4 regions of the Paenibacillus sp. EKM10P genome follow, and region 3 is predicted to be linked to each of the others. Evidence: riboswitches for the same ligand, from Rfam matches in the RefSeq annotation. Region 3 holds a riboswitch; each other region holds the start of a gene.
The links. Region 3 has a riboswitch for thiamine pyrophosphate ahead of thiC (phosphomethylpyrimidine synthase ThiC). Riboswitches for the same ligand answer to the same signal wherever they lie in the genome.
Positions count from the first base shown of each region.

Region 1: it holds a riboswitch for thiamine pyrophosphate, as region 3 does, so the genes downstream of both, HFE01_RS05980 (thiamine phosphate synthase) here and thiC (phosphomethylpyrimidine synthase ThiC) in region 3, are expected to answer to the same signal.
Region 2: it holds a riboswitch for thiamine pyrophosphate, as region 3 does, so the genes downstream of both, tenA (thiaminase II) here and thiC (phosphomethylpyrimidine synthase ThiC) in region 3, are expected to answer to the same signal.
Region 4: it holds a riboswitch for thiamine pyrophosphate, as region 3 does, so the genes downstream of both, HFE01_RS24205 (ABC transporter substrate-binding protein) here and thiC (phosphomethylpyrimidine synthase ThiC) in region 3, are expected to answer to the same signal.

Region 1 is NZ_JAALET010000002.1:220,823-225,735, reverse strand. It holds gene HFE01_RS05985 (ABC-F family ATP-binding cassette domain-containing protein) at 1-1,510, shown strand, start outside; TPP riboswitch at 1,596-1,704, shown strand; gene HFE01_RS05980 (thiamine phosphate synthase) at 2,021-2,614, shown strand; gene thiO (glycine oxidase ThiO) at 2,672-3,820, shown strand; gene thiS (sulfur carrier protein ThiS) at 3,817-4,020, shown strand; gene HFE01_RS05965 (thiazole synthase) at 4,023-4,790, shown strand; gene HFE01_RS05960 (ThiF family adenylyltransferase) at 4,787-4,913, shown strand, end outside.
Region 2 is NZ_JAALET010000012.1:99,500-104,412, forward strand. It holds gene HFE01_RS21675 (NAD-dependent malic enzyme) at 1-1,711, shown strand, start outside; TPP riboswitch at 1,781-1,883, shown strand; gene tenA (thiaminase II) at 2,016-2,705, shown strand; gene thiM (hydroxyethylthiazole kinase) at 2,731-3,576, shown strand; gene thiD (bifunctional hydroxymethylpyrimidine kinase/phosphomethylpyrimidine kinase) at 3,573-4,403, shown strand; gene thiE (thiamine phosphate synthase) at 4,400-4,913, shown strand, end outside.
Region 3 is NZ_JAALET010000011.1:41,663-46,575, forward strand. It holds gene thiC (phosphomethylpyrimidine synthase ThiC) at 141-1,985, opposite strand; TPP riboswitch at 2,173-2,284, opposite strand; gene HFE01_RS20695 (IclR family transcriptional regulator) at 2,402-3,145, opposite strand; gene HFE01_RS20700 (alpha/beta hydrolase) at 3,444-4,481, shown strand; gene HFE01_RS20705 (Fe-Mn family superoxide dismutase) at 4,734-4,913, shown strand, end outside.
Region 4 is NZ_JAALET010000017.1:54,557-59,469, reverse strand. It holds gene HFE01_RS24215 (bifunctional 2',3'-cyclic-nucleotide 2'-phosphodiesterase/3'-nucleotidase) at 1-1,886, opposite strand, end outside; gene HFE01_RS24210 (pyridoxamine 5'-phosphate oxidase family protein) at 2,106-2,540, opposite strand; TPP riboswitch at 2,810-2,919, shown strand; gene HFE01_RS24205 (ABC transporter substrate-binding protein) at 3,115-4,158, shown strand; gene HFE01_RS24200 (MTH1187 family thiamine-binding protein) at 4,385-4,678, shown strand; gene HFE01_RS24195 (ABC transporter permease) at 4,675-4,913, shown strand, end outside.

The DNA of each region.
Region 1 (4,913 bases), on a different contig from region 3:
CCGTGCATTATTTAAAAATGTTTCCTTTCGATTACTTGCGGGGGAACGTGTAGGATTGGTAGGAGCTAATGGTGTTGGTAAATCGACACTCATGAACATTCTGACTGGAAAATTGCTTAAAGATGAAGGCAAAGTGGAATGGACTCCACGTGTACGTTATGGCTATCTGGATCAGCACACCAAGCTGACGCCGGGCAAAACAGTACGTGATGTATTAAAAGACGCTTTTCTTCCTTTGTTGGAACTAGAAAAGGAAATGATGCAAATTACAGACAAAATGGGAGAGGCTTCTCCCGAAGAGTTGGAAGTTTTGCTGGAACAGATGGGAGAAATTCAAGAGCAATTGGATATGGGGGATTTTTACCTCATTGATGTGAAGGTTGAAGAAATGGCGAATGGATTAGGTCTCTCTGCCATCGGACTGGATCGGGATGTAGCAGCACTTAGTGGTGGGCAACGGACAAAGGTGCTTCTTGCTAAGTTGCTGTTGGAAAAGCCAAATGTATTGCTGCTGGATGAGCCTACCAACTATTTGGATGTGGAGCATATTGAATGGCTTACGCGATATTTGAAGGATTATCCCTATGCCTTTATCCTCATCTCACATGATACTGAATTTATGAACCAAGTCGTTAATGTAATCTACCATCTTGAATTTGCTAAGATGACCCGCTATTCAGCTAACTATGAAAAGTTTCTTGAAATGGCGGATCTGAACAAAGCACAGCATATTGATGCATATGAGAAGCAGCAGGAATATATTAAGAAACAGGAAGATTTTATTCAGCGCAATAAAGCGCGCGCATCTACATCAGGCCGTGCAAAAAGCCGTGAAAAGCAGCTTGATCGGATCGAACGTATTGATAAGCCTGAAGAAGCTGCAAAGCCAACCTTTCAGTTCAAAGAAGCCCGTGCGAGCGGGAAAACGGTTTTTGAGGGTATTGATTTTGAAATTGGCTACACTCATGCCCTTTTGCCTAAAATGTCCATGACGATCGAACGTGGCGAAAAGATCGCAATTGTTGGCTGCAATGGTGTTGGTAAGTCTACGTTGCTCAAAACCATTCTCGGGAAAATACCTCCAATCAGCGGAAAAACCTATCAAGGGGATTTCTTGCAGCCTGCTTATTTTGAACAGGAAGTAAAGGCGGAGAAAATTACACCGATTGACGATGTATGGAATGAATTTCCGCATTTGAATCAGCATGAAGTACGAGCGCATTTGGCGCGCTGTGGTTTGAAGAATGAGCATATCACCCGGCCTTTGTCTGCGCTTAGTGGTGGAGAACAGGCTAAAGTTCGCCTTTGTAAACTGTTAATGCGTGAGAGCAACTGGGTACTGTTTGATGAGCCTACCAACCACTTGGATGTCAAAGCAAAGGATGAACTCAAACGCGCTTTGAAGGAATACAAAGGGACCGTATTGCTTGTATCCCACGAACCGGACTTTTACGAGGATTGGGTAACCAAAACGTGGAATGTAGAAGAGTGGTCTAGTAAAGTTAACTAAAATCCAGTTCTGACAGATTTCACACAAGGTGGGGTTTGCAGAATTAGGAAAATATGCTAAGCTATCTTTAGCTGATACAATAAAATAGTCACACTAGGGGAGCCGCCCATGCGGCTGAGACGAAATAAATGGATTTCGGACCCTTTGTACCTGATCTGGGTTATGCCAGCGTAGGGAAGTGAGTACTGTACAAACAAGGTAGTAGCTCTTTACTTTTGTTTGCGCAGGGAACGATATACGTTTACGGATATAATAGTCCGTTCGATTTTGAACGTTTGTCAAGCCACTTCCTTTGGGAAGTGGCTTTTTGCGTTTCGTTCATCTTCATTTGTTCGAGCTTCCGTAGACGGATTTACATATGATCTCCTTTCATTATTGCTGGTACATGTGGCTGGCTCCGTATGATATTACCCAATAGGGAGCTGCAACAATATAGTTCAGCTTATACGATTATTTTATATTTTTTAGTCCAAGTGAGGTGAAAATGAGATCGAATTACACGTAATTACGATGGAAAGTGTCTCCTGTGTGGATGTACCCAAAGTGGCTGCCGCTATTTGTCCTTATATTCATTATGTACACGCACGTTCGAAACAGAAGGGTGCCTCTGCTTTGCTTTCTTTGACTCGTAGCATGATCGAGCAGGAAGTTCCTTTGCAGCAAATTGTAGTAAATGACCGTATGGACGTAGCTTTACTTACCTTGGCAAGAGCTGTCCAGCTACCAGCTAATGGGTTATCTGTGATGGATGCGAAAAGTCTGCTTCCAGTGGGTACACGCTGTGGAGTGTCTGTACATTCCTTGGAGGAGGTGCAGACCGCTGAGCAGGGGGGAGCAGACTATGTACTATTTGGTCATGTATATGAGACCTATTGTAAGGCCGGTCTTGTACCGCGGGGTGTAGCACAGCTTGAACGCATTTGCAGATTGTCGGCCATTCCGGTGATAGCGCTGGGAGGCATACAACCTCATCATGTTCCAGAGCTCTATCATGCCGGAGCAAGCGGAATTGCGGTGATGTCTGGTATATGGGAAGCAGAGTCACCCGTTGCAGCAGCGATGGAATATAGGCGAATGGTAAATCTTGTAGTTCGCGACCTGTAGCAAGAAAACGAGACGAAGGGAAAGCAGAATGCTCACCGGAGAGGAGACACGGAACATATGTCAAAGACACATACAGAGAAAAAAGCAATAGGACACGCAGAATGCTTGGTCATAGGCGGAGGTGTGATCGGCAGTGCCATTGCTTATCATGTGGCTAAGGAGGGACGAAGTACAATTATGCTGGAACGATGGATCCCCGGTGAGGGAGCATCAGGAGCAGCGGCGGGAATGCTGGCAGCGGAAAGCGAAGAGTTCTCAGACCTTGAGCTGGCGCGATTTGCTCGCGCAAGTCGAGATGCATTCCCTGACCTTGTCTGTGATTTGGAGCGTTTATCGGGTATTTCAGTTGATTTTCGTACAGAAGGTTTTGTGACCCCTTTTCGTTCAGAAGCAGAGGGCCAAAGGCGCTGGAATGCTGCGAATATCCGAGAGGATGATAGCCCTATTTGGTGGGATGCCAGGGAATTGGCTCGACGGATTCCGGGCTTGGCAGATCAAGTAATTGGGGCTATATACCGATCAAAGGAGACACAAGTGGCCCCTGTTCAGCTTTGCCGTGCTTATGCAGGGGCAGCTGCGGTGCTGGGAGCAACAATATGGTCTGGAACTCATGCTGAGGAACTGATCATACAGGACGGCCGAGTTTGCGGTGTGCGAACGGATAGTGGATTTTTTTCCTGCGATCAGGTCGTGATTGCCGCAGGCTTGGACAGCTTGAAATTGCTAGAACAAATTGGATTTGATTATCCTCTTTATCCAGTCAAGGGTGAAGTGGTATCAGTCTCCTTGAAGGACCATCCGTTGGATTATACCATTTATGCCGATGATGTTTACCTCGTGCCTAAACAGAATAACGAGCTTTGGATTGGGGCTACGAGTCTTCCACATCAATATGACAAAGAGGTGACCGTAGGAGGCTTAAAAGGACTGTTAGTACGTGCATCTGCCTGGTTGCCGCGTGTACAAGAAGCTTCTTTTATACGTGCTTGGGCGGGCTTACGTCCACAGGCAGCTGCGGAGCGTCCTTTCATTGGCCCTGTTCCTGGAGTAGAGGGCGTCTATGCTGCAGTCGGGCATTATCGTAACGGTGTCTTGCTTAGTGATGCGACTGGGCGAGCGATGGCAGCTATGCTTAAAGGGGCTGATGCGGCTGGACTTGGAATAAGCAAATTTTCTTCTGAACTCCTCAAGGAGGAAAGCTTATGAAGCTGATCATTAACGGACAGAGCATGACCATTTCTAATCGAATCACTCATGTGGATCAATTGCTGCATGAACTTGATTTAAAGGTGAAAACCGTAGTGGTAGAGCTGAATCGGCATATATTGACCCGTGAAGATCATCATGAGACGGTACTTAAGGATGGAGATTGCCTAGAAATCGTACATTTTGTAGGAGGCGGTTGATCATGTTAACCATTGGAAAAGCATCATTTACCTCAAGGTTGTTGCTGGGAACAGGGAAATTTTCGGATCTGGATATCCAATCCCAGGCTGTAGAGGCTGCTGAGACGGAAATATTAACGTTCGCTGTGCGCAGACTGAATTTGGAGGAACGGGATAAGCAACATTTTCTTGATACGCTAGATTTGAGCCGGTATACACTTCTTCCCAACACAGCAGGAGCAACAACAGCAGAAGAGGCAATCCGTATTGCCAAGTTGGCAAAAGCCTCTGGCTTGTGCGACATGATTAAGGTGGAAGTCATTGGGGATAGCAAAACGCTGTTGCCTGACCCTTTTGAAACGTTGAAGGCTAGTGAAAAACTGCTAGAGGAAGGCTTTGTCGTACTGCCCTACATATCGGATGATGTGATACTAGCAAAGAGGCTGCAAGAGCTTGGAGTACATGCCATTATGCCTGGTGCCTCACCGATTGGTACAGGACATGGTTTGCTCAATCCGTTTTCATTAGAGTTAATTATTGAGCAAGCAGAAGTTCCGGTTATCGTCGATGCAGGTATTCGCTCACCTGGTGACGCAGCAATGGCGATGCAGTTGGGAGCAGATGGTGTTCTCCTAAATACAGCTGTGTCGGGAGCGAAGAACCCTGTGAAAATGGCTGAGGCCATGAAGCTGGCTGTGCGTGCAGGCAGATATGGTTTTGAGGCAGGGATGATACCTGTAAAACGATATGCTTCAGCGAGCAGCCCAACAGAAGGCATGGTTCAAGGATGAGGATATCTGAAAAATCCGGTGCTGGAACACCACAAATTGATCGTTATTCCAGACAGGAAAGGTTTGCACCCTTTGGGCCTGCAGGCCAACGCCGGCTTGCTTCTTCTCACGTACTAATCATAG
Region 2 (4,913 bases), on a different contig from region 3:
TCATGTCAATCGTGATGGGTCATTATCTACTCCCTTACGAGGAAAGGACGTCCTAGCAAACCCTCTTTTGAACAAAGGGGTGGCATTTACAGAAGAAGAACGCAAAGAACTGGGCTTGGAAGGAATTCTTCCTCCCACTGTCCTTTCATTGGAAAAACAGAGCGTTCGGGCATATCAGCAATTCCTGGCACAACCCACCATGCTGCGTAAAAATGCTTCACTTAACGACCTTCATAACCGGAATGTCGTGCTTTACTATCGGCTGCTAACCGACCATTTGAGTGAAATGCTGCCCGTAGTCTACACACCGACTGTAGGAACCGCCATTCAAGAATACAGCCATGAGTACAACCGTCCCGGGGGCGTATATTTATCGATAGATAATCCGAACGGTATCGGACAGGCGTTCTATAATTCCGGCTTACGTAGTGAGGATGTTGACCTGATCGTGGTCACGGATTCAGAAAGTATTTTGGGAATTGGTGACTGGGGTGTCGGGGGAATTAACATTGCTATTGGCAAACTTGCTGTATATACAGCTGCGGCAGGTATTCATCCCGGGCGGGTGCTGCCCATTGTACTGGATGTCGGCACGAATAACGAGAAGCTGCTGAATGATCCGCTATACATCGGAAACCGCCATAAACGAGTTCGCGGAGAAGCCTATCATCAATTTATTGATACCTTTATCAGCAAAACGTTAACACAATTCCCGAAGGCGCTTTTGCATTGGGAGGATGTGGGGAGCGTGAACGCACGCCACATAATAGGGAAATACGGTCAAAACATTCTCACCTTCAATGATGACATCCAGGGCACAGGAGCAGTCACATTAGCTGCGATTGTTTCGGCGGTAGGTGTCACCAAAATTCCGCTACGTGAACAAAAAATACTTGTCTTTGGTCCAGGGGCAGCAGGAATCGGTAACGCCGACCAAATACGGAGCGCTATGATCGAGGACGGGCTTCCTGCAGAAGATTCTTTCAGGTCGTTTTGGGCCTTTGATTATCGTGGGCTATTAACGGACGATATGGAAGATGTACTCGATTATCAGAAACCATATGTGCGTAAAAAGGAAGAAATCAGCTCATGGGCCCGATCGGAAGACGGCAAAATACCGTTGCTGGAGGTCATCCGTCAGGTAAAACCTACAATCTTAATTGGGACTTCCGGTGTAGCGGGTGCCTTTTCTGAAGAGATTATCAAGGAAATGGCAAAGCATGTGGAACGCCCGATCATTATGCCCATGTCCAATCCTACCAATCTGGCTGAAGCGGTACCCGAGGATTTGATACGATGGACTGATGGCAAAGCATTGATTGCTACGGGAAGTCCCTTTGAGCCCGTCAGCTATAACGGTACGAAATTTGAAATTGGACAGGCGAACAATGCCTTTGTTTTCCCGGGACTGGGTCTAGGCGCAATTGTGGTCAAGGCCAAACGAATCACTCCTTCCATGTTTACCGCAGCAGCTGATGCCGTTGCCAACGCCGTAGATTCGAATGAACTTGGCGGCGCACTGCTGCCCCATATTCGAAAATTACGTGATGTTTCGTTTGCGGTTGCGGTTGCGGTAGCAAAGGCCGCAATTCAGGATCAGGTAGCTCAGGCACACCTTCCAGATATTGAGCAAGCCATTCGGGATGCAATGTGGAAACCGGAATATGTGAGGGTCAAAGCCGTGGAAAGTGTAATCCAACACCCTCACTAATCCTTCACTAGGCATAAGCAGTTTGACATAACATAGGAACGAATGTACAGTATTAGTCAAAAGAATAGGAAAGTCCACTAGGGGAGCCATTATGGCTGAGACAAGAATGAATCTTGGACCCTTTGAACCTGATCTAGTTCGTACTAGCGTAGGAAAGTGGAGCCTTCTATATATGGTTTCAGGCGTTTTTGCGCATTGAACCTATGTTGAAGCCGCTCCAGTTTTCGGGGCGGCTTTTTGGCATTGTTCCGAGAGTTGTATCTTACGGGACTTCTTATTCTCCATTTTTGTTGGAGGTGGGGAAATGAGTTTTTCGCAAGAGCTCCGTCAGCAGGCGGATGGCATTTTTCAAGCCATTTATGAGCATCCCTTTGTGAGAGGTATTGCTGAAGGAAATTTAACAAGGGAACAGCTGATTCACTATGTAAAACAAGACTTTGAATATTTGAACGCCTACATGCGGATTTACGGCATCGCGATCTCCAAAAGCACGAGCCGGGAGGATATGGCTGTATTTAACGAACAGATCTCTTTTATTCTCAACAGCGAGGTTCATCCGCATCAAAATTTTTGTGCTATCGCAGGTGTCACCTATGAAGAGATGCAGGGATATCCACTCGCTCCGTCCGCTCATCATTATATCCGCCATATGCTGACCGTCGCACATGAGGGTAGTCTTGGGGAAATCATGGCCGTGCTGCTACCATGTCCATGGACATATCTTGAAATTGGACGCAGGCTAATGGATGAGGTAAGACCGGACGAGTCTCATCCGTTCTATGAGTGGATTTGCTTCTATGGCAACCAAATTGAAGATGTAACCTTCAAATATCGAGAGCGTGTGGATGCTTGGGCGAAAGTCGCCACGGCTGCCGAGCGAGAGCGGATGATTGAGCATTTTATGCTAAGCTGCCAGCTGGAATATATGTTCTGGGATATGGCTTATAAGCAGGAACAATGGCCCGTCCAGATGCGCGCTACGGTCTTGGAATAATCAGTATAGATGAGAGAGGATAAACATGATGAATATATGGGAACAAAGTTATTCGGCGCTCCTGACAAAGGTACAAAACAGCAACCCCCTCGTTCATAATATAACCAATGTGGTGGTCACCAACTTTACAGCCAACGGCCTATATGCACTAGGGGCTTCCCCGGTGATGGCTTATGCACCGGAGGAAGTAGCAGATATGGCCAAAATAGCGGGCGCCGTCGTGTTAAATATCGGTACGCTAAACCGTGAGCTAGTGGATGCCATGATCCTTGCTGGACAATCGGCGAATGCTCACGGTATTCCAGTTCTGTTAGATCCAGTCGGTGCGGGAGCAACTAGTTTTAGAACCGAGTCAGCACTGCGAATCCTAAACGAGGTTAACATCTCACTAGTACGAGGCAATGCAGCCGAAGTCGCTCATCTGATCGGAGAAGCCCGAGAAATTAAAGGGGTAGATGCAGGCGACAGTGCTGACAGCAGTAATGTCGATCTGGCAGTTCGGGCTGCGCAAACGCTCCATACCATGGTTGTCATCACTGGAAAAGAGGACGTCATCACCGATGGGGTTGAAGTACGATTGATTAGTGGCGGAGACGCGCTGCTTACGAAGGTAACCGGAACAGGCTGCCTGCTGACCTCTGTGTTGGGTGCCTTTGCAGCAGTTGAACCCAACCTGCTGCTCGCAGGCACAGCAGGTTTAGCATTTTACAGTGCAGCAGCTTCTCGAGCCGCAGCGCATACCGCAAAGCTGGGACCGGGCAGCTTCCAGATTGCCTTTCTCGACGAGCTTGCCAAACTACATACTGGTTCGCTAGAGGGGCATGTCACGATCCGTGAAGCTGGAACAACTACAACAGGTGGTGCGCGATGAGAGACGTGCATGTACCGAGAGCGCTGACGATTGCCGGTTCAGACAGTGGCGGCGGGGCTGGAATTCAAGCCGATCTCAAAACCTTTCAGGAGCTTGGCGTATACGGCATGTCAGCTATTACGGCCATAACGGTACAAAATACTTTGGGAGTTCACGGTGTATATCCGCTGCCACAGGAAGCAACAGCGCAACAGATCGAAGCTGTAGGATCAGATCTTGGAGTCGACGCCCTAAAGACTGGCATGCTGTTTGATGCAGGCATCATCCGTCTTGTGGCCGAGCAGATCCGAAAGTTCGGCTGGGAAAAGGTTGTCGTCGATCCTGTAATGATTGCCAAAGGGGGTGCAAAGCTGCTGCAACCAGAAGCGGTGCAAGCTTTGAACGACGACCTGCTCCCCTTGGCACTGGTCGTCACACCAAATATCCCGGAAGCGGAGGCCTTAACCGGGATAAGCATTCGTACGATGGAAGGACGCCGGGAAGCTGCGAGACATATTAGTAGCCGGGGTCCCAAATTCGTTGTGATCAAGGGCGGCCACGATGAGGAGAGCGAAAACAGCGGTCAGGTCATTGACCTGCTATTTGACGGAACTGCCTTTACAGAGCTGGGCGGCAAGCGGGTGCGAACTGTCCACACACACGGAACAGGATGTACGTTCTCAGCAGCGATTACCGCTGAATTAGGGAAAGGCGTGTCTGTACCGGAAGCTATTTTGAATGGAAGAGCCTTCATTCAGGCGGCGATTGAAGATACATTGTATTTGGGCCAGGGACACGGTCCAACCAATCATTGGGCCTACCGCCGTCGTCAGGAGATACTCCAATGAGCGGTCGAATATTACCTGAGATCATGCGCCGGCATTTACAGATGTATCTGGTTGTTGGAAGCGTGAACTGCCTCGCGGAACCAAATCGGGTCGTGCAGGAGGCTCTTGCTGGCGGCACAACCATGATCCAGTTCCGGGAAAAGGGCCGTAGCGCGTTAACAGGGGTGCCTATGTTTGAACTTGCGCGTCAGCTACAAGATCTGTGCCACCACGCTGGTATCCCCTTTATCGTCAATGACGATGTGGAGCTGGCTCTTGAGCTCAACGCCGACGGTGTTCACATCGGTCAGGACGATGAATCGGCTGATTCTGTGCGTACGCGGATCGGAAACCGAATCCTTGGCGTCTCCGCCCATACGATTGAGGAAGCTCGTCGAGCCATTCTGCAAGGTGCGGACTACCTCGGCGTCGGCCCCATCTATCCCACCATCTCAAAGGATGATGCTCATGCGGTGCAGGGTCCAGCCATTTTGCATGAGATGCGCAAAGCGGGAATTGATCTGCCCATCG
Region 3 (4,913 bases):
CTGTAGAGAACCACGGCTTTTTGTTACTCACGCGTTTCTAACCCTTGCTCATACGTTTATGGAAATAAACCTCTGACGAGCTTAACTGTACTTTTCGTTGAGGCTTCCCAGTTGATTGACTTTTGTATCGCTACCGATTTTTACTGCCCAGCTTCCCGATACTGCTCTGCCTTCTCTCGCATCCCGGCGGCAACGGCTTCCTCAGTATTCAGTCCCTTATCGGCCGCATAGGCACGAATGTCCTGCGTGATACGCATACTGCAAAACTTGGGACCGCACATCGAGCAAAAGTGGGCTTCCTTGGCCCCCTCTGCTGGTAGCGTTTCATCATGGTAGGACAATGCCCGCTCAGGGTCAAGCGAGAGATTGAACTGATCGCGCCAGCGGAATTCAAAACGCGCCTTGGACAAAGCATCGTCCCGCTGCTGTGCCCGCGGATGACCCTTCGCCAGATCGGCAGCATGTGCGGCAATTTTGTAGGTAATAACTCCTTCGCGGACATCATCTTTGTTCGGCAGACCCAAGTGCTCCTTCGGCGTAACGTAGCACAGCATGGACGTCCCGAACCAACCGATCATGGCTGCCCCGATAGCTGAGGTAATATGATCATATCCTGGTGCGATATCCGTCGTCAGCGGCCCTAAAGTATAAAAGGGGGCTTCCTTACAAATCTCCATTTGTAAATCCACATTCTCCTTGATTTTGTGCATAGGGACATGTCCTGGCCCTTCAATCATGACCTGGACATCATGCTTCCATGCAATTTGCGTGAGCTCGCCCAACGTCTCCAGCTCTGCAAATTGTGCTTCATCATTCGCATCATAGATACTCCCTGGACGCAGACCATCCCCGAGAGAAAAGGCCACATCGTAGGCTTTCATAATTTCACAGATTTCTTCAAAATGCGTATACAAAAAATTCTCCTGATGGTGCGCGAGGCACCAGGCTGCCATGATCGACCCGCCCCGGGATACAATTCCCGTCATTCTATTCGCCGTCATCGGTATATATCGCAGCAATACACCCGCATGGATCGTAAAATAGTCCACTCCCTGCTCCGCCTGCTCAATCAGCGTGTCTCGATACAGCTCCCACGTCAGCTTCTCAGCTTCGCCGTTCACCTTTTCCAGTGCCTGATATAGCGGCACCGTTCCAATCGGTACGGGAGAATTCCTGATGATCCATTCGCGCGTTGTATGAATATTCCGACCTGTAGACAGGTCCATGACGGTGTCTGAGCCCCAGCGCACAGCCCAGGTCATCTTCTCCACTTCTTCCTCGATGGAGGACGTAACTGCGGAATTCCCAATGTTCGCATTGATCTTCACGTGAAATTGGCGTCCAATGACCATGGGTTCGCTTTCCGGGTGATTGATATTTGAAGGTAAAATAGCTCGTCCAGCCGCCAGCTCCTGTCGTACAAACTCGGGCTCTACGCCTTCGCGGATCGCCGCAAATTCCATTTCAGGCGTAATGATCCCTTGCCGCGCATAGTGCATTTGCGTCACAGTACGCCCTTGCGAAGCCCGTAGCGGACGGTTGGTCACGCCGGGAAATTCCACTGTCTCCCGTTTGGAGCCGGGTTTCAGTCCATTATCCTCCGGCTTGACGGCGCAGCCCTCATAAGCCTCCACATCCCCCCGTTCCAGTGCCCAAGCTCGCCGTAATGGTGGCAATCCCTGACGGATATCGACCTGGTAGGCTTCGTCCGTCATCGGACCGCTGGTATCATACACACGCAGTGGCTCATGATGCTCGGTGCCCTGAGGCGTATGTGTGGGTTGTAGCGCGATTTCACGCTCAGGCACAGCAATATCCGGCCGAGAACCTTGAATATACACCTTACGGCTCCCCGGAAAGGGCTTTAGCCCACTGGCTTGCTCCGCTTTGGCCTTCTCTCCCTCTACTTCTATTATTCCCGCCAATCCTGCATCTGCTGATTTCATTCCTGTTTCTTTTGTTCCTTTTGTTTCTGTCGGTTTCATGATCCATTCCTCCCGTATCGTTGAAATGACACACCGATCCGGAACCATTCCCAGGGTGGCGCTGATCTATGCAAAAAAGCCGGTTCCCTAGGGAACCGGCTAATCAAACGAGACAGCTATCCAAACCGATCGCACGTGGAATAATCATATTCCAATGCGCGGCCGTAGACAGCAGCTGCGTATACATTTCAATGGCCGATTACTTCCCTACGCTGGTACGATCCAGATCAGGTGCAAAGGGTCCGGAATCTTGCCTGATTCCATCTCAGCCCGCATTACAGGCTCCCCCAGTAACTGTGATACTTTCTATTCACATGAATTGACGGCTATAACAAACATCCCGCCATCTCTATCAGACTACTTTAAATTTATAGCTTTGGCAACCCTTGTATAATTTCCTTTTGTATTGATTACTGTCACGGAAGCATAAGCCCCATTTCCTTGGCTGCTTCGATCAAAATCGGTGCAAACTCATGCAGCGTCTCGGGCGCAAGTCGACTGACCGGGCCGGATACAGATAAAGCCGCCGTGACCTGTCCCTTTCGGTTCACAATAGGCGCGGCCACAGCCGCAGCTCCTGGCTCACGTTCTTCATAGCTGGTCGCATAGCCCTTCTCACGAATGTCCTGCAGCTGGGCTTTATAAACCTCCGGGTCTACCGAAGGTGGCCATTCTTCACTGCTTAGCAATACATCCAGCTCCTGCGGTGGCATAAAGGCCGCCAGCACCTTGCTGGAGGCTCCCACAGCCAGCGGCATACGCGCACCCACAGGCGCAACCCTGCGGATTGCCTGATTGCTCTGCACGGCTTGTATGCGAATACGCATGCTTCCATCCCGCAGGTACAAGCTGACCGTTTCCCCTAAGCGATCACGCAGTCCTTCCATTGCAGGCTGTAACAACACCGCCGGCTCATCGCTTTGGGACAGATGCGTGGACAGCTCCCATATGCGAAAACCAAGCCTATATTTTTCCGTTTCGGCATTCCGAACGACAAATCCCCGATCCTCCAGCGTAGTCAAAAGACGATGAACAGTGCTTTTATGTAGACCAATTTGGGAGGCAATCTCCGTTAGACCAAGATCAGATTCTGCGGTAAAACACAGCAGTATATCAAGTGCACGCTCTACAGCGCGGACGGTTAATTTACGGTCTTCCATCGTGAACCGCTCCTCTTGTATCCATATTCGTTTCACACTATGAAACATGGTTACATAAATTATATAGAATAGTCGCGGCTACTGTAAACCGATGTTTTTGTGACAACCATATTACAGAACAAGAACAAACATCGACAATTCTTTGCATCATTTTTACTTTTCCGGTTCAGGCGTTGACTTTGGATAATAGCCATCATACGATAATAGGTATCTATACGGACATACCCTACTATTTTCAAGTGGAATTATACCTAAATTTTATGATTCGAAGATCAATTTTATATAAGGAGGCTCTTACATGATTTCGACATCCCAGCGCAACGCTCAGCTACAGACCGCTGTTCAGGAGCCGTCCACCCCACTCTTTAATCCCCGTATGCTGCGGTTCAAGCACGTTGTGATTGCTCTGCTGCTGTCGGTCGTATTTTTTCTGTTGTTTTGCTTTATTGCCTTGCATGCTTACATCGCCTGGGTGCTTACGAATCCCACCGTCGCACCCTTGTACTCTAATCCGATGCAGGCCAAAGGCATGCCTTATGAAGATGTCAGCTTCCCAGCCAAGGATGGTAGCCGCATCGTACAAGGCTGGTATATCCCGGCGGATCAATCGCGGAAAACCATTATTTTCAGTCATGGTTACGGGGCTAATCGCGAAGAAAGCTGGATTCCCATGTATGATCTGGCGCATTATGCCCACAGTCTGAACTTTAATGTGGTCATGTTTGATTATGGATTCGCGTCACAAAACAGCAAGGCCGTCGCAACCGGAGGTAAGGCGGAATCCCAGCAGCTTCTTGGAGCGATTCAGCTTGCGAAGCAACGCGGCTCGTCGGAAATTATCGTATGGGGCTTTTCTATGGGAGCAGGAACCGCTCTTCAGGCGGGCTTGCAAACCAAGGATGTGGACGCAATGATTTTGGACAGTACCTTCCTGCTGGAGCCAGATACACTGTACCATAACATTCACAATCAAATTAATCTGCCGAGACATCCGTCTTTGGAAATTTTGGAGTTGCTGTTTCCAGTCTTAAACGGCACCAGCTTGCATCAGATTCCATATCAAGAGGTTAAAAAGGAGAACTATCCGTTTCCAATCATGTTTGTGCATGGTACACAGGATGAAAAGGCTCCTTACCCCATTGCGGAAAAGCTTGCTGCCAATCAAACCAACCCGCTTTCCAGTGTATGGATTGTCAAAAACGGGATACATGAGCTTATTTTCAGAGAGCATCCTCGTGAATATTTGCGACGGGTATCGACATTTCTAAGCAGTGTGCAGGAGCTGGAGGACAAGAAAACCACTGCTGCTGCCCATAAACAAACGACTACGAAGTAAGAAATTATTTTCAAAACAAGTAATCATCGTCTTAAAGAAGCCTGCCTATGGACACTTAACCCGTGCCGTAGACGGGCTTCTTTTTTTATTTTCCATGAGTAATTATTGTTCTGCGCAACAGGTATAACCTGATGAAGGAAGTTCATAGACATATTCACGGTGAGACGGCGAATATACTGGGTACATATGCATCCAGGACAGATCTGCTAGATCTGCCGGATAGCCATAGCGGGATACGGGAGGTAAAAACGAATGCTGAGTACTTATGGGTCTTTCCTGCCCTTACGTGTGCTGGAGGAAATTCGTCATTGGAAGCAGCAGGAAAGTTGGCACGTGGAAGTGATTAAATCTGCTACTGAAGGGCTAGAGCCTGCTTATGTGCGGCTGCTGGATGATTGGCGAACCGTATTTGAACAAACGGAACGCACCGCC
Region 4 (4,913 bases), on a different contig from region 3:
TCTTTGGCATCAGGAGAGGACTCAAAGGTAACCTTGGCCTGACCAAAAGGAGCAATTGACCAGTTGCCGTCCGCTGACGGGTTAATCGTTCCGTTCGTACGGATATAATCAACAACGACTTGGCGACTTTCATCCGGTGCTGCCATCACAATTCGTTTGCCATCTGGGTTAGCCAGTTTGGAGGAGGAAGCACGATAGTTATTGGTCGCAACAATAAATTTCTGTGCAGGATCAATAGCCTTCCCATTGTATTGCAGATCCTTGATACGATGGGCTGAAGAATCAATAATAGCTCCCTTGGCATCATATCGTGCAGGCTGAGTTACATCAATCTGGTAATTCACACCGTCAATCACATCAAAATTGTAGGTTGGAAAATCTTTGTTGATCAATGATTGTTCCTCTGTTTTGCTAGGATCAATGCGGTTGAACTGACCCGCAGACCACTCTAGCCACTCCTGAATTTCAGCACCAGTAACTTCTACAGCATGAACCGTGTTCGGGTACACATACAGATCGGACACGTTTTTAATCGCTATTGTACCTTCAGGAATGTTGGTATAATACTCGGCACCGTTGCGACCACCGGCTTTGAATGGAGCGCCTGCCGATAATACGGGGAGATTTTCATATTCGGTTCCTTTAAGATGGTTTTGAACATACCATTTCTGTGCATTTGTCACAATTTGAATGGACGGGTCATCCTGTACTAATGCAAAATAGCTGGTAATCGGTGCAGTCGTTGTTCCGACAGGTTGACGAACATAATCCAGCGTTCCTTGATGCTCTTCTTTGATCGCATCAATCAGTTTAAATTCAGGAGTAAACTGCACAGACTGATTGGTAGTACTCACAACTGGACGCACTTGAGACTGAGAGTTGATTACGTTCCACTCGTCTTTCTTCTTTTCTAGGCTCAGGTCAATAATCCCCAGATCCTTACCCCATGAAGAAGCTTCCACGGCCGGCACGCCATTAATGGTTCCTCTATCCAGATCTACACCCTTCATATCTTTAAAATCAGGGCCAGGGAAAGATTTATGAGCATGCCCAAACAGAATCGCGTTAATTCCGTCCACCTGGCTCAAATACTTAACGGCATTCTCCATCATTGGTGTTTGCGGCACATCCTCATAGCCTGTATGTGCAAGCACAACAATAATGTCAGCACCTTCTGTTTTCATTTGTGGAATAAACTTTTTGGCTGTTTCCACGATATCCTTTGTAACGACCTTATCCTTCAAATTAGCTTCATCCCACTGCATAATTTGAGGTGTTACTAGACCGATGACACCCACTCTGAGTGTATGCTCTTCGCCTTTCTCATCTGTTACTGTTTTATCAAGAATCTGATAAGGGGTAAAATAATTTTTAGTAGCTTGACCCCCTTTATCAACATAAACGTTCGCATTTACGTAAGGAAAATCAGCACCCTTGAGCGATTTGTCCAGAAAGTCGAGACCGTAGTTAAATTCGTGGTTGCCGACAGTAGCCGCATCATAGCCCATCAAGTTCATCATCTTATAGACCGGATGAACACCGCCTTCTTTCTCAAAGGTTTTGTTGCGGGCCATATAATCGTCTAATGGATTGCCCTGCAGCAAATCACCGTTATCGAACAGCATGCTGTTTCTTGTTTCACTACGCGCTTGTTGGATCAAGCTTGCTGTCCTAATCAAGCCATATTCGTTGGTTTCTTTGTCCGAATAATAATCATAATTCATGAGCGCTCCATGAATATCCGTTGTCTCCATGATCCGCAAATTCACCGTAGCGCTATCGCGAGAATTGCTAGCTGCCCAGGATGGAGCGGCTGAAAACACCAGTAGGCTACAAGCTACAACTGCTGCTGTAAACCCTTTAAACCAATTTTTACGAAATAACAAAATATACCCCTCCTCATTAAGGTGTATGCCTCATATACATACTTTTGCACATATATGTAAGCTTTGAACCCACCATTCCTATTTTAATCCAACGCCAGACAAAAGAGTAGTCATTTGCTTAAAATATTTATGAAAAAATAATTATTTTGCGTATAAAAAAAAGCCAATAAATCTCCTGAAAAAGTTGGAAATTTACTGGCTTGTCCGTTTATATTGTTTCTATTTCGTCCACACCTGGCGCTCCGTTTGTTGACTCACGTACTCAATACGAGTCGGATTGACGTCTAAGATGACATAATCGGGATCATCTGGTCCGGAAAACCATTTTTTCAGAGAATCATTCCACACTTGTTTGCGTAACCCCTCATCAGCTGTAATCTGGACGGTAGCCTCCACTTCCAAGACTTCCTTCGTGCCACCCACTTCATAGCCCAGCAGCAGATAAGCATTCGGATTGTCCTTTAGCTCATCCACTTTATGTGTTTTGCGATCCGTCGCCAGATGAATGTTCATTCCATCGTTAAAAAGGGCCATATAGCGTACTTTCGGTTTTCCGCCCTCAACCGTACCTAACGAGCAAAATTTGTTGTTATCCAAAGCCTTCACAATGGCTTGTTCCAGCTGACTGCGATCCAGTGTCTCCGTTTTACCCACAGTACAACAACTCCTTTTTACGAATTAGAATTCTATAGGGCTATGCCACTTGGCACCAGCTCTCCTAAACATACAGTGTAGCTGTTCTGAAAATAACATGACCGAAACAGATCTGAATGATTCATGTCCATTTTCAGATCAAAGCTCACAGTAAAAGTGTACCCTGTCGTTCGACAAATGAACCGTGAGCACTCCCTCAAGGCTGGACAGACCTGCTTTCAAGGCATATAATCGTCGTAGTAAACCCGAATAAACGAACCCATTAAACCATACAATGCCAGGGGTGCTGGAATCGGCCGGCTGAGAGTGTGTCCCAAGACACTGACCCTTACAACCTGATCTGGGTAATGCCAGCGTAGGAATGCTTAAGCAAGATGTGCCTTTTATTAAAACAGGACATCCCTTACTTTGGTATATACAAGCGCAAGCGTCCCGGAATCTCGGGACGCTTTTTTTGTTGAAGATAAAGTTGTTGGAAAGATTGCTTCCGGCAGATGTGATTTTTGTGAAAATGGGGAATATAAACTGTCTGATTGGACGGATAACGGGTAATTAAAAAGGAGAGAACACAACGATGAAGCGCATGAAAATGTTAAGCCTGGGTCTGATCAGTCTGTGGCTCATGGCTATGACTCTGACCGCTTGCGGCGGCAATCCCCCTACATCTCAAAAGGAGGTTCCTGCTGCCGACACTTCAACGTCTACCTCGGCAAAGGGGCTCAAAGATGTTAAAGTCGTGCTCGACTGGACACCCAATACGAATCACACGGGACTCTATGTCGCCAAGGACAAAGGATTTTACGAAAAAGCAGGCTTGAATGTCCAAATTGTTCAACCAGGTTCAGGCGGAGCCGACCAAATGGTTGCTTCGAATGCTGCACCTTTTGGTATCAGCTATCAAGAAGGCGTCACTCAGGCTCGTATCCAAGGCGTACCGCTCGTATCCATCGCTGCGGTGATTCAGCATAACACCTCTGGCTTCGCAGCCCCGGTAGACCGCGAAATTAAAAGCCCGAAAGACTTCGAGGGTAAAAGCTACGGCGGCTGGGGTTCTCCTGTAGAAGAAGCGGTCATGAAATCCATCATGGATTCAGACCAAGGTGATGTGAGCAAAGTGAAAATCGTCAATATGGGCAATGCAGACTATTTTACAGCCGTGAAGCGGGATATTGACTTTGCCTGGATTTTCTACGCATGGACCGGGATTGAGGCCGAGCTTCGAGGCGAGCCCTTGGATATGCTGTATGTAAAAGATTATTCCAAAAGTCTCGATTACTATACACCTGTAATTGTGAGCAATGAACAGACGATAAAAAACGATCCTGACCTAGTCAAAGCGTTCATGGACGCTACTGCACAAGGCTATGAATACACTATCGCCCATCCAGAAGAAGCGGCGAATATCTTAACTAAAGCTGTGCCAGAGCTGGACAAAAAACTGGTACTTGCTAGCCAAAAATGGCTAAGCCCGCGTTATCAGGACGATGCCACGCAATGGGGTTTACAAAAAGCAGAGGTATGGCAAAACTACTCGGATTGGATGTATGAACGCAAGCTGCTCAGCAAACCTTTGGAAGTCGATAAGGCCTTCACAAACGACTTCTTGCCCAAGCGTTGATCATTTTGTTAAAACGCTAAATAAGACTGGACTAGAGAAGTGAACGAAGCGCAAATACGCGCTTTGTGTGTAAAAATGCCACACAACCTATCAAAAAACTAAAGTGCTTTTAAGGCGGTTGGTAGCGGAGCGGTTCATTTGAATCTGGAGAAGCGAAGCGGTCTCCCCGCCTTAAACCAATTTATTTTCCTAATAATTTGAACAAAAAAGGACAGGTGAAATTCACATGGCTAATACACTGCTCAGCATTCAAGTAATCCCTAAAACTCCTAATAACGAAGACTCTTATCCATATGTAGACAAGGCGATTGAGGTCATCCAGCGTTCCGGTGTCAAACATCAGGTGAATCCATTGGACACTACAATGGAGGGCGAATTGGACGAATTGCTGAAAGTCGTCAAAGACATGCATGAGGCCTTGACGGAAGCTGGCAGTCCCAGCGTCATTTCACAGATCAAAATTGCACATAACCCACAGGGCATCAGCATGAACAAGCTGACCGAGAAGTATCGCCCATGAATCCGAAAGGCAAGAACGCATCCTGGTGGAAAAGCGTATGGCCGCCCCTTGTGGCGGTCCTCTTCTTTTTAGCGGCTTGGCAGGGAGCGGTTTACTATTTACATATTGAATCCTGGCTGCTGCCAGCTCCATCCCTAATCGTACAAGAGGGCATGGCGCAATCGGCGTTGCTTGGCACCCATACATGGGCTACGGTTCGCCTGACGCTTGCGGGATTTGCTATAGGGACAGCAAC